Regions from separate parts of the Streptomyces sp. NPDC104309 genome, predicted to be linked through region 2. Evidence: riboswitches for the same ligand, from Rfam matches in the RefSeq annotation. Region 2 holds a riboswitch; the other holds the start of a gene.
The links. Region 2 has a riboswitch for glycine ahead of gcvP (aminomethyl-transferring glycine dehydrogenase). Riboswitches for the same ligand answer to the same signal wherever they lie in the genome.
Positions count from the first base shown of each region.

Region 1: linked by a shared signal. The riboswitch ahead of gcvT (glycine cleavage system aminomethyltransferase GcvT) and the one ahead of gcvP (aminomethyl-transferring glycine dehydrogenase) in region 2 are both predicted to bind glycine.

Region 1 is NZ_JBVJMV010000011.1:261,863-268,313, reverse strand. Features, by position in the region: gene ACZ68L_RS18855 (LysR family transcriptional regulator) at 1-468, shown strand, start outside; gene ACZ68L_RS18850 (L-serine ammonia-lyase) at 587-1,969, opposite strand; gene glyA (serine hydroxymethyltransferase) at 2,152-3,411, opposite strand; gene gcvH (glycine cleavage system protein GcvH) at 3,431-3,808, opposite strand; gene gcvT (glycine cleavage system aminomethyltransferase GcvT) at 3,900-5,015, opposite strand; glycine riboswitch at 5,157-5,254, opposite strand; gene ACZ68L_RS18830 (AAA family ATPase) at 5,412-6,092, shown strand; gene ACZ68L_RS18825 (enhanced serine sensitivity protein SseB) at 6,150-6,451, shown strand, end outside.
Region 2 is NZ_JBVJMV010000068.1:13,993-20,443, forward strand. Features, by position in the region: gene gcvP (aminomethyl-transferring glycine dehydrogenase) at 1-2,041, opposite strand, end outside; glycine riboswitch at 2,236-2,332, opposite strand; gene ACZ68L_RS43090 (PRC-barrel domain-containing protein) at 2,446-2,814, shown strand; gene ACZ68L_RS43095 (DNA polymerase IV) at 2,739-4,199, opposite strand; gene ACZ68L_RS43100 (MerR family transcriptional regulator) at 4,257-4,874, opposite strand; gene ACZ68L_RS43105 (bifunctional nuclease family protein) at 5,043-5,516, opposite strand; gene ftsR (transcriptional regulator FtsR) at 5,570-6,313, opposite strand; gene ACZ68L_RS43115 (FHA domain-containing protein) at 6,331-6,451, opposite strand, start outside.

The DNA of each region.
Region 1 (6,451 bases), on a different contig from region 2:
GTCCGGGTGCTCGACGAGCCGCTCCAGCTCCTCACCGGCCCCGCCCACGCGCTGGCGGGCGCCCGGTCCGTGACTCTCGCTCAGCTCGTCGGGCACCGGATCTGGATGCCCGGCATCGTCCCCGGCACCGAGTGGGGTGCCTACTACGACGATCTCGTCGCCGAGTTCGGACTCACCATCGAGGCGACCGGCCCCAACTTCGGCTCCGACGCACTCCTCGACACCGTCGCCGACACCCCGGCCCTGGCCACCTTCATGGGCGAGCACTCCCGCCTCGTCTGGCCCGCAGGCCACGGCCTGCGCCGCATCCCGGTGACCGACCCGATGCCCGTCTACCCGCACTCGCTCCTCTGGCACCGCGACAACCCCCACCCCGCGCTGGCCACCCTCCGCGCCCACCTCGCCGCCACCACGGCCGGCCACGACGCCGCAGGGACCTGGGTGCCGAGCTGGGTGGTTCCGCGCTGAACGCCGCCGCCTCGGCGGGCCGGACCGATGGGCCGGGAGTCAGGAGGCAGGCGTGCGGGAGCAGGGAAGGCCCTGACGGCGCTGAAAGACACAAAAGCGCTGGTCAGGGCCTAGAGCCTCAGCACTCGATGATGTTCACCGCGAGCCCGCCGCGCGCGGTCTCCTTGTACTTCACGCTCATGTCCGCGCCCGTCTCCTTCATGGTCTTGATGACCTTGTCCAGGGAGACCTTGTGGCTGCCGTCGCCGCGCAGCGCCATCTTCGCCGCCGTGACGGCCTTGACCGCGGCCATGCCGTTGCGCTCGATGCACGGGATCTGGACGAGCCCGCCGACCGGGTCGCAGGTCAGGCCGAGATTGTGTTCCATGCCGATCTCGGCGGCGTTCTCGACCTGTTCCGGGGTGCCGCCCAGGACCTCGGCGAGGGCGCCCGCGGCCATGGAGCAGGCGGAGCCGACCTCGCCCTGGCAGCCGACCTCGGCACCGGAGATGGAGGCGTTCTCCTTGAAGAGCATGCCGATGGCTCCGGCGGCCAGGAGGAAGCGGACGACGCCGTCCTCCTTCTCCGCCTCGGTGGCGCCGCCCGCCGCGAAGTTCATGTAGTAGTGCAGCACGGCCGGGATGATGCCCGCGGCGCCGTTGGTGGGTGCGGTGACGACGCGTCCGCCTGCCGCGTTCTCCTCGTTGACCGCCATCGCGTAGAGGGTGATCCACTCCATCGCGTGGGCCTGTGGGTCGCCCTCGGCACGCAGCTGACGCGCTGTGGTCGCGGCACGGCGGCGGACCTTGAGACCGCCGGGCAGGATGCCCTCGCGGGTCATGCCGCGCGAGACGCAGGCCTGCATGACGTGCCAGATGTCCAGCAGACCCGAGCGGATCTCGTTCTCGGTGCGCCAGGCCTTCTCGTTCTCCAGCATCAGCGAGGAGATGGACAGGCCGGTGTCCTTGGAGAGCCGCAGCAGTTCGTCACCGGTGCGGAAGGGGTGCTTCAGCACGGTGTCGTCGAGGACTATCCGGTCCTCGCCCACCGCGTCCTCGTCGACCACGAAGCCGCCGCCGACCGAGTAGTAGGTCTTCTCCAGCAGCGTCGAGCCGTCCCGGTCGAAGGCGAGGATCGTCATGCCGTTGGCGTGGTAGGGCAGGGCCTTGCGGCGGTGCAGGACCAGCTGCTCGTCGGCGTCGAAGTCGATCTCGTGCATGCCGAGCAGATTGATCCGGCCGGTGGTGCGGATCCGCTCCACCCGCTCGTCGGCGGACTCCACGTCGACGGTGCGGGGCGACTCGCCCTCCAGGCCGAGCAGGACGGCCTTGGGGGTGCCGTGGCCGTGACCGGTCGCGCCGAGGGAGCCGTAGAGCTCGGCGCGTATCGAGGCGGTGTGGGCGATCAGGCCCTCGTTCTTCAGCCGGCGCGCGAACATGAGGGCGGCGCGCATCGGGCCGACCGTATGGGAGCTGGACGGGCCGATGCCGATCGAGAACAGGTCGAAGACCGAGATGGCCACGGGAGACTCCTAAGGGTTGGTAGACGCCGTTGTCTGCCGGGTGGTGCGGTACGGACCGGTCGGCCCGAAGAGCAGCGGGGACAAGGGATGGGGCACCGCGCTCACTGACCAGTGTGCGTGGTGCCCCGCCCGAAAGGTGACGAACTGTGTCCCGTATTACTCGGGACGAGCCGCGTCCCGGACTACTTCAGACCGGGGTACAGCGGGAACTTCTCGGCCAGCGCGACGACGCGGGCCTTCAGGCTGTCCGCGTCGTAGGACGGCTTGAGCGCGGCGGCGATGATCTCCGCGACCTCGGTGAAGTCCTCGGCCTGGAAACCGCGGGTGGCCAGGGCCGGCGTACCGATCCGCAGACCCGAGGTGACCATCGGCGGACGCGGGTCGTTCGGGATGGCGTTCCGGTTGACCGTGATGCCCAGCTCGTGCAGCCGGTCCTCGGCCTGCTGGCCGTCCAGCTCGGAGTTGCGCAGGTCGACGAGGACCAGGTGGACGTCCGTACCGCCGGACAGCACGGAGACACCGACCTCGGTGACGTCCGGCTGGACCAGCCGCTCGGCGAGGATGCGGGCGCCGTCCAGGGTGCGCTGCTGGCGCTCCTTGAACTCCTCGGTCGCCGCGATCTTGAACGAGACCGCCTTGGCCGCGATCACGTGCTCCAGCGGGCCGCCCTGCTGGCCCGGGAAGACCGCCGAGTTGATCTTCTTGGCGAGCTCCTGCGTCGACAGGATGACGCCACCGCGCGGACCGCCGAGGGTCTTGTGCGTGGTGGTCGTGACGACGTGGGCGTGCGGCACCGGGTTGGGGTGCAGACCCGCGGCCACCAGGCCGGCGAAGTGCGCCATGTCGACCATCAGGTACGCGCCGACCTCGTCCGCGATGCGGCGGAAGGCGGCGAAGTCCAGCTGACGGGGGTACGCGGACCAGCCGGCGACGATCAGCTTCGGCTTGGACTCCTTGGCCAGCCGCTCGACCTCGGCCATGTCCACGACGCCGGTCTCGTCGACGTGGTACGGGACCACGTTGTAGAGCTTGCCGGAGAAGTTGATCTTCATGCCGTGCGTCAGGTGACCGCCGTGGGCCAGGTTCAGGCCCATGATCGTGTCGCCCGGCTTCAGCAGCGCGAACATCGCGGCGGCGTTGGCCTGCGCACCGGAGTGCGGCTGGACGTTCGCGGCCTCGGCGCCGAACAGCGCCTTGATGCGGTCGATGGCGATCTGCTCGACGACGTCGACGTGCTCGCAGCCGCCGTAGTAGCGGCGGCCGGGGTAGCCCTCGGCGTACTTGTTGGTGAGGACGGAGCCCTGGGCCTCCATGACCGCGACCGGAGCGAAGTTCTCCGAGGCGATCATTTCGAGGGTGGACTGCTGACGGTGGAGCTCGGCGTCGACAGCGGCGGCGACGTCCGGGTCCAGCTCGTGGAGGGAGGAGTTGAGAAGCGACATCAGGTGGTCCCTTGGGGTCTCAGTGGCCGGAGAACTCGGAGTACTCGTCGGCGGAGAGCAGGTCCTTCGGCTCCTCCGCCACACGTACCTTGAACAGCCAGCCGCCCTCGAAAGGAGCGGAGTTCACCAGCGACGGGTCGTCCACGACGTCCTGGTTCGCGGCGGTGACCTCACCGGTCACCGGCGAGTACAGGTCGCTCACCGACTTGGTCGACTCCAGCTCGCCGCAGGTCTCGCCCGCGGTCACCGTGTCACCGACCTCGGGGAGCTGCGCGTAGACGACATCGCCGAGCGCGTTGGCGGCGTACTCGGTGATACCGATCGTCGCCACACCGTCCTCGACGGCCGACAGCCACTCGTGCTCCTTGCTGTACCGCAGCTGCTGGGGGTTGCTCATGACCTGAATTCTCCTGTACGCGTGGGAGTGCTGATGAACGGTGGTCTTACGGTGTGAGACGGGAATGCGTCACTTCTGAGGTGCGCGGACGTCACTTCTGACGCTTGTAGAACGGCAGCGCCACGACCTCGTACGGCTCGCGGCTGCCCCGAATGTCCACTCCGACGCCCGTGGTGCCGGGCGTGGCGTGCGCGGCGTCCACGTACGCGATGGCGATCGGCTTGCCCAGGGTGGGCGACGGGGCGCCCGAGGTGACCTCGCCGACGACCTCGCCGCCGGCGACCACGGAAAAACCGGCGCGCGGCACCCGGCGGCCCTCGGCGATCAGCCCGACCAGCTTGCGGGGCGGGGCGGTCTCGGCGCGCTCGGCGGCGGCCTTCAGGGCCTCGCGGCCGACGAAGTCGCCGTCCTTCTCGAACTTCACGACCCGGCCGAGGCCGGCGTCGAAGGGGGTCAGCCCGGTGGTCAGCTCGTGCCCGTAGAGCGGCATGCCCGCCTCCAGGCGCAGCGTGTCGCGGCAGGAGAGCCCGCACGGGATCAGACCGCGGGAGGCGCCCGCCTCGGTGAGGGCCTTCCACAGCTGCTCGGCGTGCTCGGGGGCGACGAACAGCTCGAAGCCGTCCTCGCCGGTGTAGCCGGTGCGGGCGATCAGCGCGGGCACACCGGCGACCGTGCCGGGCAGGCCGGCGTAGTACTTCAGGCCGTCCAGGTCGGCGTCGGTGACCGAGGCCAGGATGGCGGGGGACTCCGGGCCCTGGACGGCGAGCAGCGCGTACGCGTCGCGGTCGTCGCGGACCTCGGCGTCGAAGCCGTCGGCCCGCGCGGTCAGCGCGTCCAGCACGATCTGGGCGTTGCCCGCGTTGGCGACGACCATGTACTCGGTCTCGCCCAGCCGGTAGACGATCAGGTCGTCCAGGATGCCGCCGTCCTCGGCGCAGATCATCGTGTAGCGGGCGCGGCCCACGGCGACGGTGCCGATGTTGCCGACCAGCGCGAAGTTCAGGGCGGCCGCGGCCTCGGGGCCGGTGACGGTGATCTCGCCCATGTGGGACAGGTCGAAGAGACCGGCCCTGGTGCGCACCGCGTTGTGCTCGTCGCGCTCGCTGGCGTACCGCAGGGGCATGTCCCAGCCCGCGAAGTCGGTCATGGTCGCGCCCAGTGAACGGTGCAGGGCATCGAGGGCGGTGAGACGGGGGGCGGTGCTCATGGATGTGACTCCCAGGGCATGACGACGAGGACAATCCCTCCCCATCTGTCATCGGAACCTGAGAGGTTCGCCGAGAGCCCCCTGAGGGGTTCGGCTTGCACCTTGGGTGGAGCCGCGGAGCGGCCCGCTTTTCAGATCTGCCTCATCCACGCGGTACGGGGCCTGAGAGATTCAAGGGAGGAACTTGCTCCTTCGGCGCCCGGCACATGCAGTGACCGGAACTCTCCCGCGCGGATTCAAGCGGCCTTTATGCAGTTGGCCGGGTCATCATCGCACGCATCCCGTCGGAGTGGGGCCCCGGTCCCCCCTCGGAATCGACGGCGTGGACGGTTGTGTCGCATTACCTTTTCTTTACACTTCAGGGGCATACGCGGGTGACCCGACAAGGGGAGGGCGATGACGTTGCAGCGGTACGCGACCACCGCGGGAGTCGCGCACGACGCGATGCCCGCACAGCCGGGGGTCCCGGCCGGGGAGACGCTCGACCCGCGCATGCCCGGCGTACGGGACCTGCGGGCGCGGGCCGGGCGCGGCCCGCGCAGCCTGCACTTCGCGGCGGGCGACGTGGTGGTGGTCTCCGGACTGCCCGGCAGCGGCAAATCGACGTTCATCCGGCGGACGGTGACGACGGACCGCGCCATCGACTCCCAGGACACCCGGGACCGCTGGGCCCGGCTGATGCCCCGCTTACTCCCGTACGCCCTCTACCGTCCGCTGGTCCGCGCCGCCCACTACCGGGGACTGTGGCGGGCGCTGCGCGCCGGCGAGTCCGTCGTCGTCCACGACTGCGGAACCCAGGCGTGGGTGCGCGGCTGGCTGGCCCGTGACGCGCGCCGCCGGGGCCGCGTCCTCCACCTCGTCCTGCTCGACGTCACACCGCAGACGGCGAGGGAAGGCCAGCGGGAGCGCGGGCGGGGCGTCTCCGGATACGCGTTCGCCCGGCATCGCAGGGCGGTGGGGAAGCTGCTGCGGGGCATCGAGACCGGCCTGCTGCCGCCCGGCTGCGCGTCGGCGGTGCTGCTGGACCGCGAGGCGGCGGGGTCGCTGGGCCGGATCACGTTCGCCTCGGCACCGTAGGGGCGGGCGGCCGGACGTTAACCTTCTGCCGGAAGACTCGGGCAAGAAGGGGGAGCAGTGGACATTCCGGCGCAGGTCCAGTCCCATCCGCAGAGCGGATGGCCGGCCAATGAGCTCGAAGAGGTACTGATGGCCTCGGTGGGCAGCCCGGAGGCGGGCGGACGGCTCGTCGAGGTGCTCGGGCGCAGTCAGGTCTGGGTGCCCCTGCCCAACGGCGGCGGACCCGACTCCCCGGACCTGGACCTGCCGACGCTGGAGATCGACGGCGCCGCGTACGTTCCCGTGTTCAGCTCCGAACAGCAGTTCCTCACCTGCGTCGGCACCCAAATGTCCTTCACCGTCGCGCCCGCCCGCGACTT
Region 2 (6,451 bases):
CGTACACCTGCCCGCCGGCGTCGTGCACCTCGGCGCAGATGTCAGCGACGTGCTCCTCGAACACGCCGTGCGTCGACGGGTACGTGATCATGAGCACAGCGAGCTCGTCGCGGTGCGTCTCGATCTTGGCGCGGAGGTCCTCGACGTCGACCTCGCCGTCGTCGGCGGTCTTCACCACCACGACCTTCATGCCGGCCATCACGGCACTGGCCGCGTTGGTGCCGTGCGCGGACGACGGGATGAGGCAGACGGTCCGCTGGTCGTCGCCGTTGGCCCGGTGGTACGCGCGCACCGCCAGGAGTCCGGCGAACTCGCCCTGCGATCCGGCGTTCGGCTGGATCGAGACCGCGTCGTAGCCGGTGACCTCGGCGAGGCGCTCCTCCAGTTCGCGGATGAGGGTGAGGAAGCCCTGTGCCTGCTCGGCCGGCGCGAAGGGATGCAGCGCGCCGAACTCGGGCCAGGTGATCGATTCCATCTCGGTGGTCGCGTTCAGCTTCATGGTGCAGGAGCCGAGCGGGATCATGCCCCGGTCCAGGGCGTAGTCCCGGTCGGCGAGCTTGCGCAGATAGCGCAGCATCGCCGTCTCGGAACGGTGCTGGTGGAAGACCGGGTGGGTGAGGATCTCGTCGGTGCGCAGCAGAGCCTCGGGCAGTGCGTCGGCGGCGGCCGCGTCCAGGGCCTCGATGTCCCCGTCGGCACCGAAGGCGGCCCAGACGGCGGCGATCTGCGTACGGGTGGTCGTCTCGTCGCAGGCGAGGGAGACCAGGTCGGCGTCGACGAACCGCAGGTTGACACCGCGTTCGCGAGCGGCGGCCACGATGTCGGCGGCCTTCCCCGGGACGCGCACGGTGAGGGTGTCGAAGCAGGCGCCCGTCACCACGTCGACACCCGAGGCGCGCAGGCCCTCGCCCAGGATCGTCGCATAGCGGTGCGTGCGCTGAGCGATCGTCCGCAGCCCGTCCGGGCCGTGGTAGACGGCGTACATCCCGGCCATGACGGCAAGCAGTACCTGAGCCGTGCAGATGTTGCTGGTGGCCTTCTCGCGGCGGATGTGCTGCTCGCGGGTCTGCAGGGCCAGTCGGTAGGCCTTGGTGCCGTCCGCGTCGACGGAGACGCCGACAAGGCGGCCGGGCAGGCTGCGGGCGAACTTCTCGCGTACGGCCATGAAGCCGGCGTGCGGTCCGCCGAAGCCCATCGGCACGCCGAAACGCTGCGTCGTGCCGACCGCGATGTCCGCGCCCAGGTCACCCGGTGAGGTGAGCAGGGTCAGCGCCAGCAGATCGGCGGCGACCGTGACGATCGCGCCGAGGTCGTGGGCCTGCTCGATGACGGGCCGGATATTGCGCACCTCGCCGGAGGCACCGGGGTACTGCACCAGGACACCGAAGACACCGCGCTCGGCGATCTCCGCCGGGATGCCGTCGGCGAGGTCGGCGACGACGACCTCGACGCCCGTCGGTTCGGCGCGGGTCTCGATGACGGCGATCGTCTGCGGCAGGGCGTCGGCGTCGATCAGGAAGACGCCGTTCTTGACCTTGCCGACGCGCCGCGAGAGCGCCATGGCCTCGGCGGCCGCGGTGCCCTCGTCGAGCAGGGAGGCGCCGGAAGTGGGCAGCCCGGTCAGCTCGGCGACCATCGTCTGGAAGTTGAGGAGCGCCTCCAGGCGGCCCTGCGAGATCTCCGGCTGGTAGGGCGTGTAGGCCGTGTACCAGGCGGGGTTCTCCATGACGTTGCGGAGGATCACCGGCGGGGTGAAGGTGCCGTAGTAGCCGAGCCCGATCATCGGGGCCAGCACCTGGTTGCGGTCGGCGAGGGCGCGCAGCTCGGCGAGGACCTCGGCCTCGGTGCGGGCGGTCGGCAGCCGAAGTGCCTCCGCGCTCTTGATGACATCGGGCACGGCTGCCGCGGTGAGCTCGTCCAGCGAGCCGTAGCCGACCTGGGCGAGCATCTTCGACTGAGCGTCGCCATCGGGACCGATGTGGCGCTGCTCGAACGGAATGCCCTGCTCCAGCTGGGAGAGCGGAGTACGGCGGGGGGTCATGGTGGAGGCCTCCTGGTCTGTCACGACCTGCGAGGGGCACCACGGCGCGGGTGCCCGGACGGCCTCCCCCTCTGTCATCTCAACCTGAGAGCTTCACCGGTGCACCTTGCGGCATACCGGCTTTCACCGTCGGTGAGGGAAGGAACCCCATCGGCACGCGGCCGCACGGAACCCGCCCTGCTTTCCAGAGTGGCCTCGTCCGCGCGGTACGGGAGCCTGAGAGATTCCGGGGAGGATTTGCTCCTTCGGCGCCTTCGGATCAGCTCCGGAGGACTCTCCCGCACGGGTTCAGCGGCCAGTACCAGCCTACCAGCGGGGTTCGTGGCGCCATTCTCGAGTGGCCAACCCCCCGGATCTGCACTTTTGTAGAGCTTGTGGAGTAGCCGCGACCAGTGGGAGGGATCGTGCAGACCGACATCGATCCGCGCAGCCTGATCGGCCGCAAGGCGTTCGACCGCAAGGGCACCAAAATCGGAACCGTGGACGAGGTGTACCTCGACGACGCGACCGGTGTCCCCGAGTGGGCGGCCGTACGCACCGGACTCTTTAGCCGGGACGCGTTCGTCCCGCTGGAACCCAGCGAATTCGTGGAGGATTCGCTCCGTGTCCCCTTCGACCGTGCGCTGATCAAGGACGCACCGGACTTCGGCGTCGGCCGCCATCTCTCACCGGAACAGGAGCTCCAGCTCTACCGGCACTACGGCCTGGACTCCCCGTTCGAGGAGACCGGCCCGGACAGGGACTTCGGCAGACTGGCCGGCCAGGACGAGTAGTCCACCGGGTTCCGGACCAGCGGCAACGGCTCGGCCGGCTGCAGTTCCGGATCGTCGATCCGGAACGTACGCACTCTGCCGGGCGCCGACTCCGGCTCCTCGAACCGCACCGTCACCCGGCCGACGCCGCTGCCCTGCACCCAGCCGTGGCCGTACGTGTCATGGCGTACGTCGTGTCCGGCGGGCCAGCGCCGTGCCGCGGGCTGCTCGGCGCTCCCTGGGGACTCCACCGGCGCACCGCTCACGGGTTCCTCCCCGTGGCCCTCCGCCGCCGTGTCCTCCTCGGCCGCTTCCTCGGACGCGGCCCGCTCACCGGCGGCCTGTGCGAAGAGATCCTCCTGGGTGTAGTCGGCGAGCCCCGTGACGCCCACGCCGAGGAGCCGTACGCCTCCGGTGGTGTCCACAGCCTCCAGGAGCCGCGCGGCGGCCTCCCGGACCACCGTGGGGTCGTCCGTGGGCCCACGCAGCGTCTCGGACCGTGTGAGCGTGGAGAAGTCGTACCGGCGCACCTTCAGCACCACCGTCCGCCCGGACCGCCCCGCCCCCCGCAGTCGCCCGACACATCGGTCGGCCAGCCGCTCCACCTCCGTCCTGACCCGCACCCGGTCGTGCAGGTCCGCGTCGAAGGTGTCCTCGACCGACACCGATTTCGCGTCCCGCTCCGCGACCACGGGCCGGTCGTCGTACCCGAGCGCCATGCGGTGGAGCGAACCTCCGTGCGCCTTCCCCAACAGGCGAACGAGCTCCGCCTCACCCGCCTCGACGAGGTCGTCGACCGTCGTCATCCCGGCGCGGCGCAGATGGTCCGCCGTCGCGGGTCCGACGCCCGGAAGGATCCGTACCGGCATGGGTGCGAGCAGCTCCCGCTCCGTGCCCGGTTCGATGAGCAGCAGCCCGTTCGGCTTCGCCTCTTCCGAAGCGATCTTGGCCAGCATCTTGGAACCGGCGAGCCCGACCGAACCGGTGAGCCCGGTGACCGCTTTGATGGCCGTACGCAGCTGCTCGCCGATCTCCAGCGCGGAGGCCGAGTCATCGGCCGCCCCGCCTGCCTCCAGGTCCACGAAGGCCTCGTCGAGGCTGAGCGGCTCCACCAGCGGGGAGAGCCTCCCCAGCAGTTCCATCACCTGGTCGCTGACCGTCCGGTACAGCAGGAAGCGCGGCACCAGATAGGCCGCGTTGGGGGCCAGCCTCCGCGCCTGCGCCGTGGGCATCGCCGAGTGCACCCCGAAGCGCCGTGCCTCGTACGACGCGGTGGCGACGACTCCCCGGGGCCCCAGCCCGCCCACCACGACCGGTTTGCCGCGCAGACTGGGCTTCGACGCCTGCTCGGCGGAGGCATAGAAGGCATCCATGTCGAGATGCAGGATGGTGGGCGCGGCTCTCACATCAACCGATGCTGCCCTACGGCACTGACAATCGCCGCGCCCGAGTCCGGGACGGGGTCAGCCGGCGCGGTTGCGTCGCCGCGCGAGTTCATCGGTGGGGTTGTTCCCGATCAGTGTCTCGCCGGTGTCCACCCGCTCGCCGTGCAGCTGTGACAGCGCCGCGTCGACGTCCTGCCACACCACACCCACAGCGATACCGAAGACCCCCTGGCCGCCCTGGAGGAGACTGACGACCTCATCCGGCGAAGAGCACTCGTAGACCGTCGCCCCGTCGCTCATCAGCGTGATCCGCTCAAGATCCTGGAATCCGCGGGCCCGCAGGTGCTGAACCGTGGTGCGGATGTTCTGCAGGGCGACGCCCGTGTCCAGGAATCGCTTCACGATCTTCAGCAGGACAACGTCCCGGAAGCTGTAGAGCCGCTGAGTGCCCGAGCCGTATGCGGGGCGCACGCTTGGCTCGACCAGCCCCGTGCGGGCCCAGTAGTCGAGCTGCCGATAGGTGATCCCCGCAGCCGCACAGGCCGTCGGCCCGCGATAGCCGATGTCGTTGGCCGATGCCACGCTGCCCCCCGCCACCGCCGCCGGTTGAACCGGTTGCCTGATGGTGCGGCCGGCTGTACTCCCCTGCTGCGGATACGGCCCACCCGCTGCCGTACCGTCGCCGCTGCTTCTCACGCCGACCTCCGTCCTTGACCTGCCATCTCGAAGGTAGGCAGTCACTCGGGGTGCGTCAACGATCGCCACACTCGGCACGCCGAGTGATAATCACCCTGAGGGTGGTTTCCCGTGACGTGTGAGCGGGAAAGGCTTGTCGGATGCGCTGACGGCGGCCCCGTAGAACGGTTACTGACTGTTGGTCCCGAAGTCCTCCGGAGAGATCTGGTCGAGGAACTCGCGGAACTTCTCCACTTCGTCCTCCTGCTCGTCCGGAATGGCGATGCCCGCGTCGTCCAGCACCCCGTCACTGCCGTAGATCGGCGTTCCGGTGCGCAGGGCGAGCGCTATGGCGTCGGACGGCCGCGCGCTCACCTCCACCCCGCTGGCGAAGACCAGCTCCGCGTAGAAAACCCCTTCCCGCAGGTCCGTGATACGGACCTGGGTGAGCTCCTGGCCGACGGCCTCAAGCACATCCTTGAAGAGGTCATGGGTCAGCGGCCTGGCCGGTGCCATGCCCTGCTGGGCAAAGGCGATCGCGGTCGCCTCACCAGGACCGATCCAAATGGGGAGGTACCGGTCGCCTCCCACTTCACGCAGGAGCACGATCGGTTGGTTGGAGGGCATTTCCACCCGGACACCCACAACGTCGAGCTCGTTCACACAGCAACCCTAGGACGTGCTCGGCAGGTTTGGGTAGTCGGGCACCGACGTGATCAGTGGAACCGGACCCGCAGAGCCGTCTGCACCAGGGCCGAATGAAGCCGTACGGACAGCTCTCCGAGCTCCCGCGCGGTGGCCTCCGCGTGTGCTCTGGTCTGCGGATTCCGGTGTCGGCGCAGGGGTGCGACCACCTGCTCGACGAGTCCGGCCTCACGGTCCGCGGCCGCGCGCATGGCGCGCAGGTGACGCGGTTCCAGACCGAATCGTCCCAGATCCGCCACAAGCTTGGCCACCGTGACCATCTCGGCGTCGTATCCGCCGTCGGAGGCCGCAACGACCAGGCCGTACGACTCCCACTCGGCGAGGTCACTCTCGGTGACCCCGGCGGCCGCGAGCAGTTCGGCTCGGCCGATCCGGGCTGCGGTAGCCCGTCCGGGCTCCGCCTCCCAGCCGCCGTCGGTCAGATCCCGCGGTCCGCCTCCGGACGGCAGGGCGGACTTCTCACCGCGGGCGAGTGCGTCCAGATGTTCCCGGATGACCTTCAGCGGGAGGTAGTGGTCCCGCTGCATACGCAGCACCTGAGCCAGCCGCTCCACGTCGGCCCCACGGAACTTGCGGTAGCCGGAGGGGGTCCGCTGCGGCTCGACGAGCCCTTCGGCCTCCAGGAAGCGGATCTTGGAGATCGTCACCTCGGGAAACTCGTCCCGCAGCTGCAGGAGCACCGTGCCGATGCTCATCAGGCGGTCGTCGGCGGTGGCGGTGCCGTGACCGGCACCGCCCGTCGGTGTTCTCAGCATGGACCTTCCCTGACAGGTCAGATGCCCCGCTGGCTCGCGTAGAAGACCAGCCGGTACTTGCCGATCTGCACTTCGTCGCCGTTGGACAGCGCGACGGAGTCGATGCGCTCACGGTTGACGTAGGTGCCGTTCAGGCTG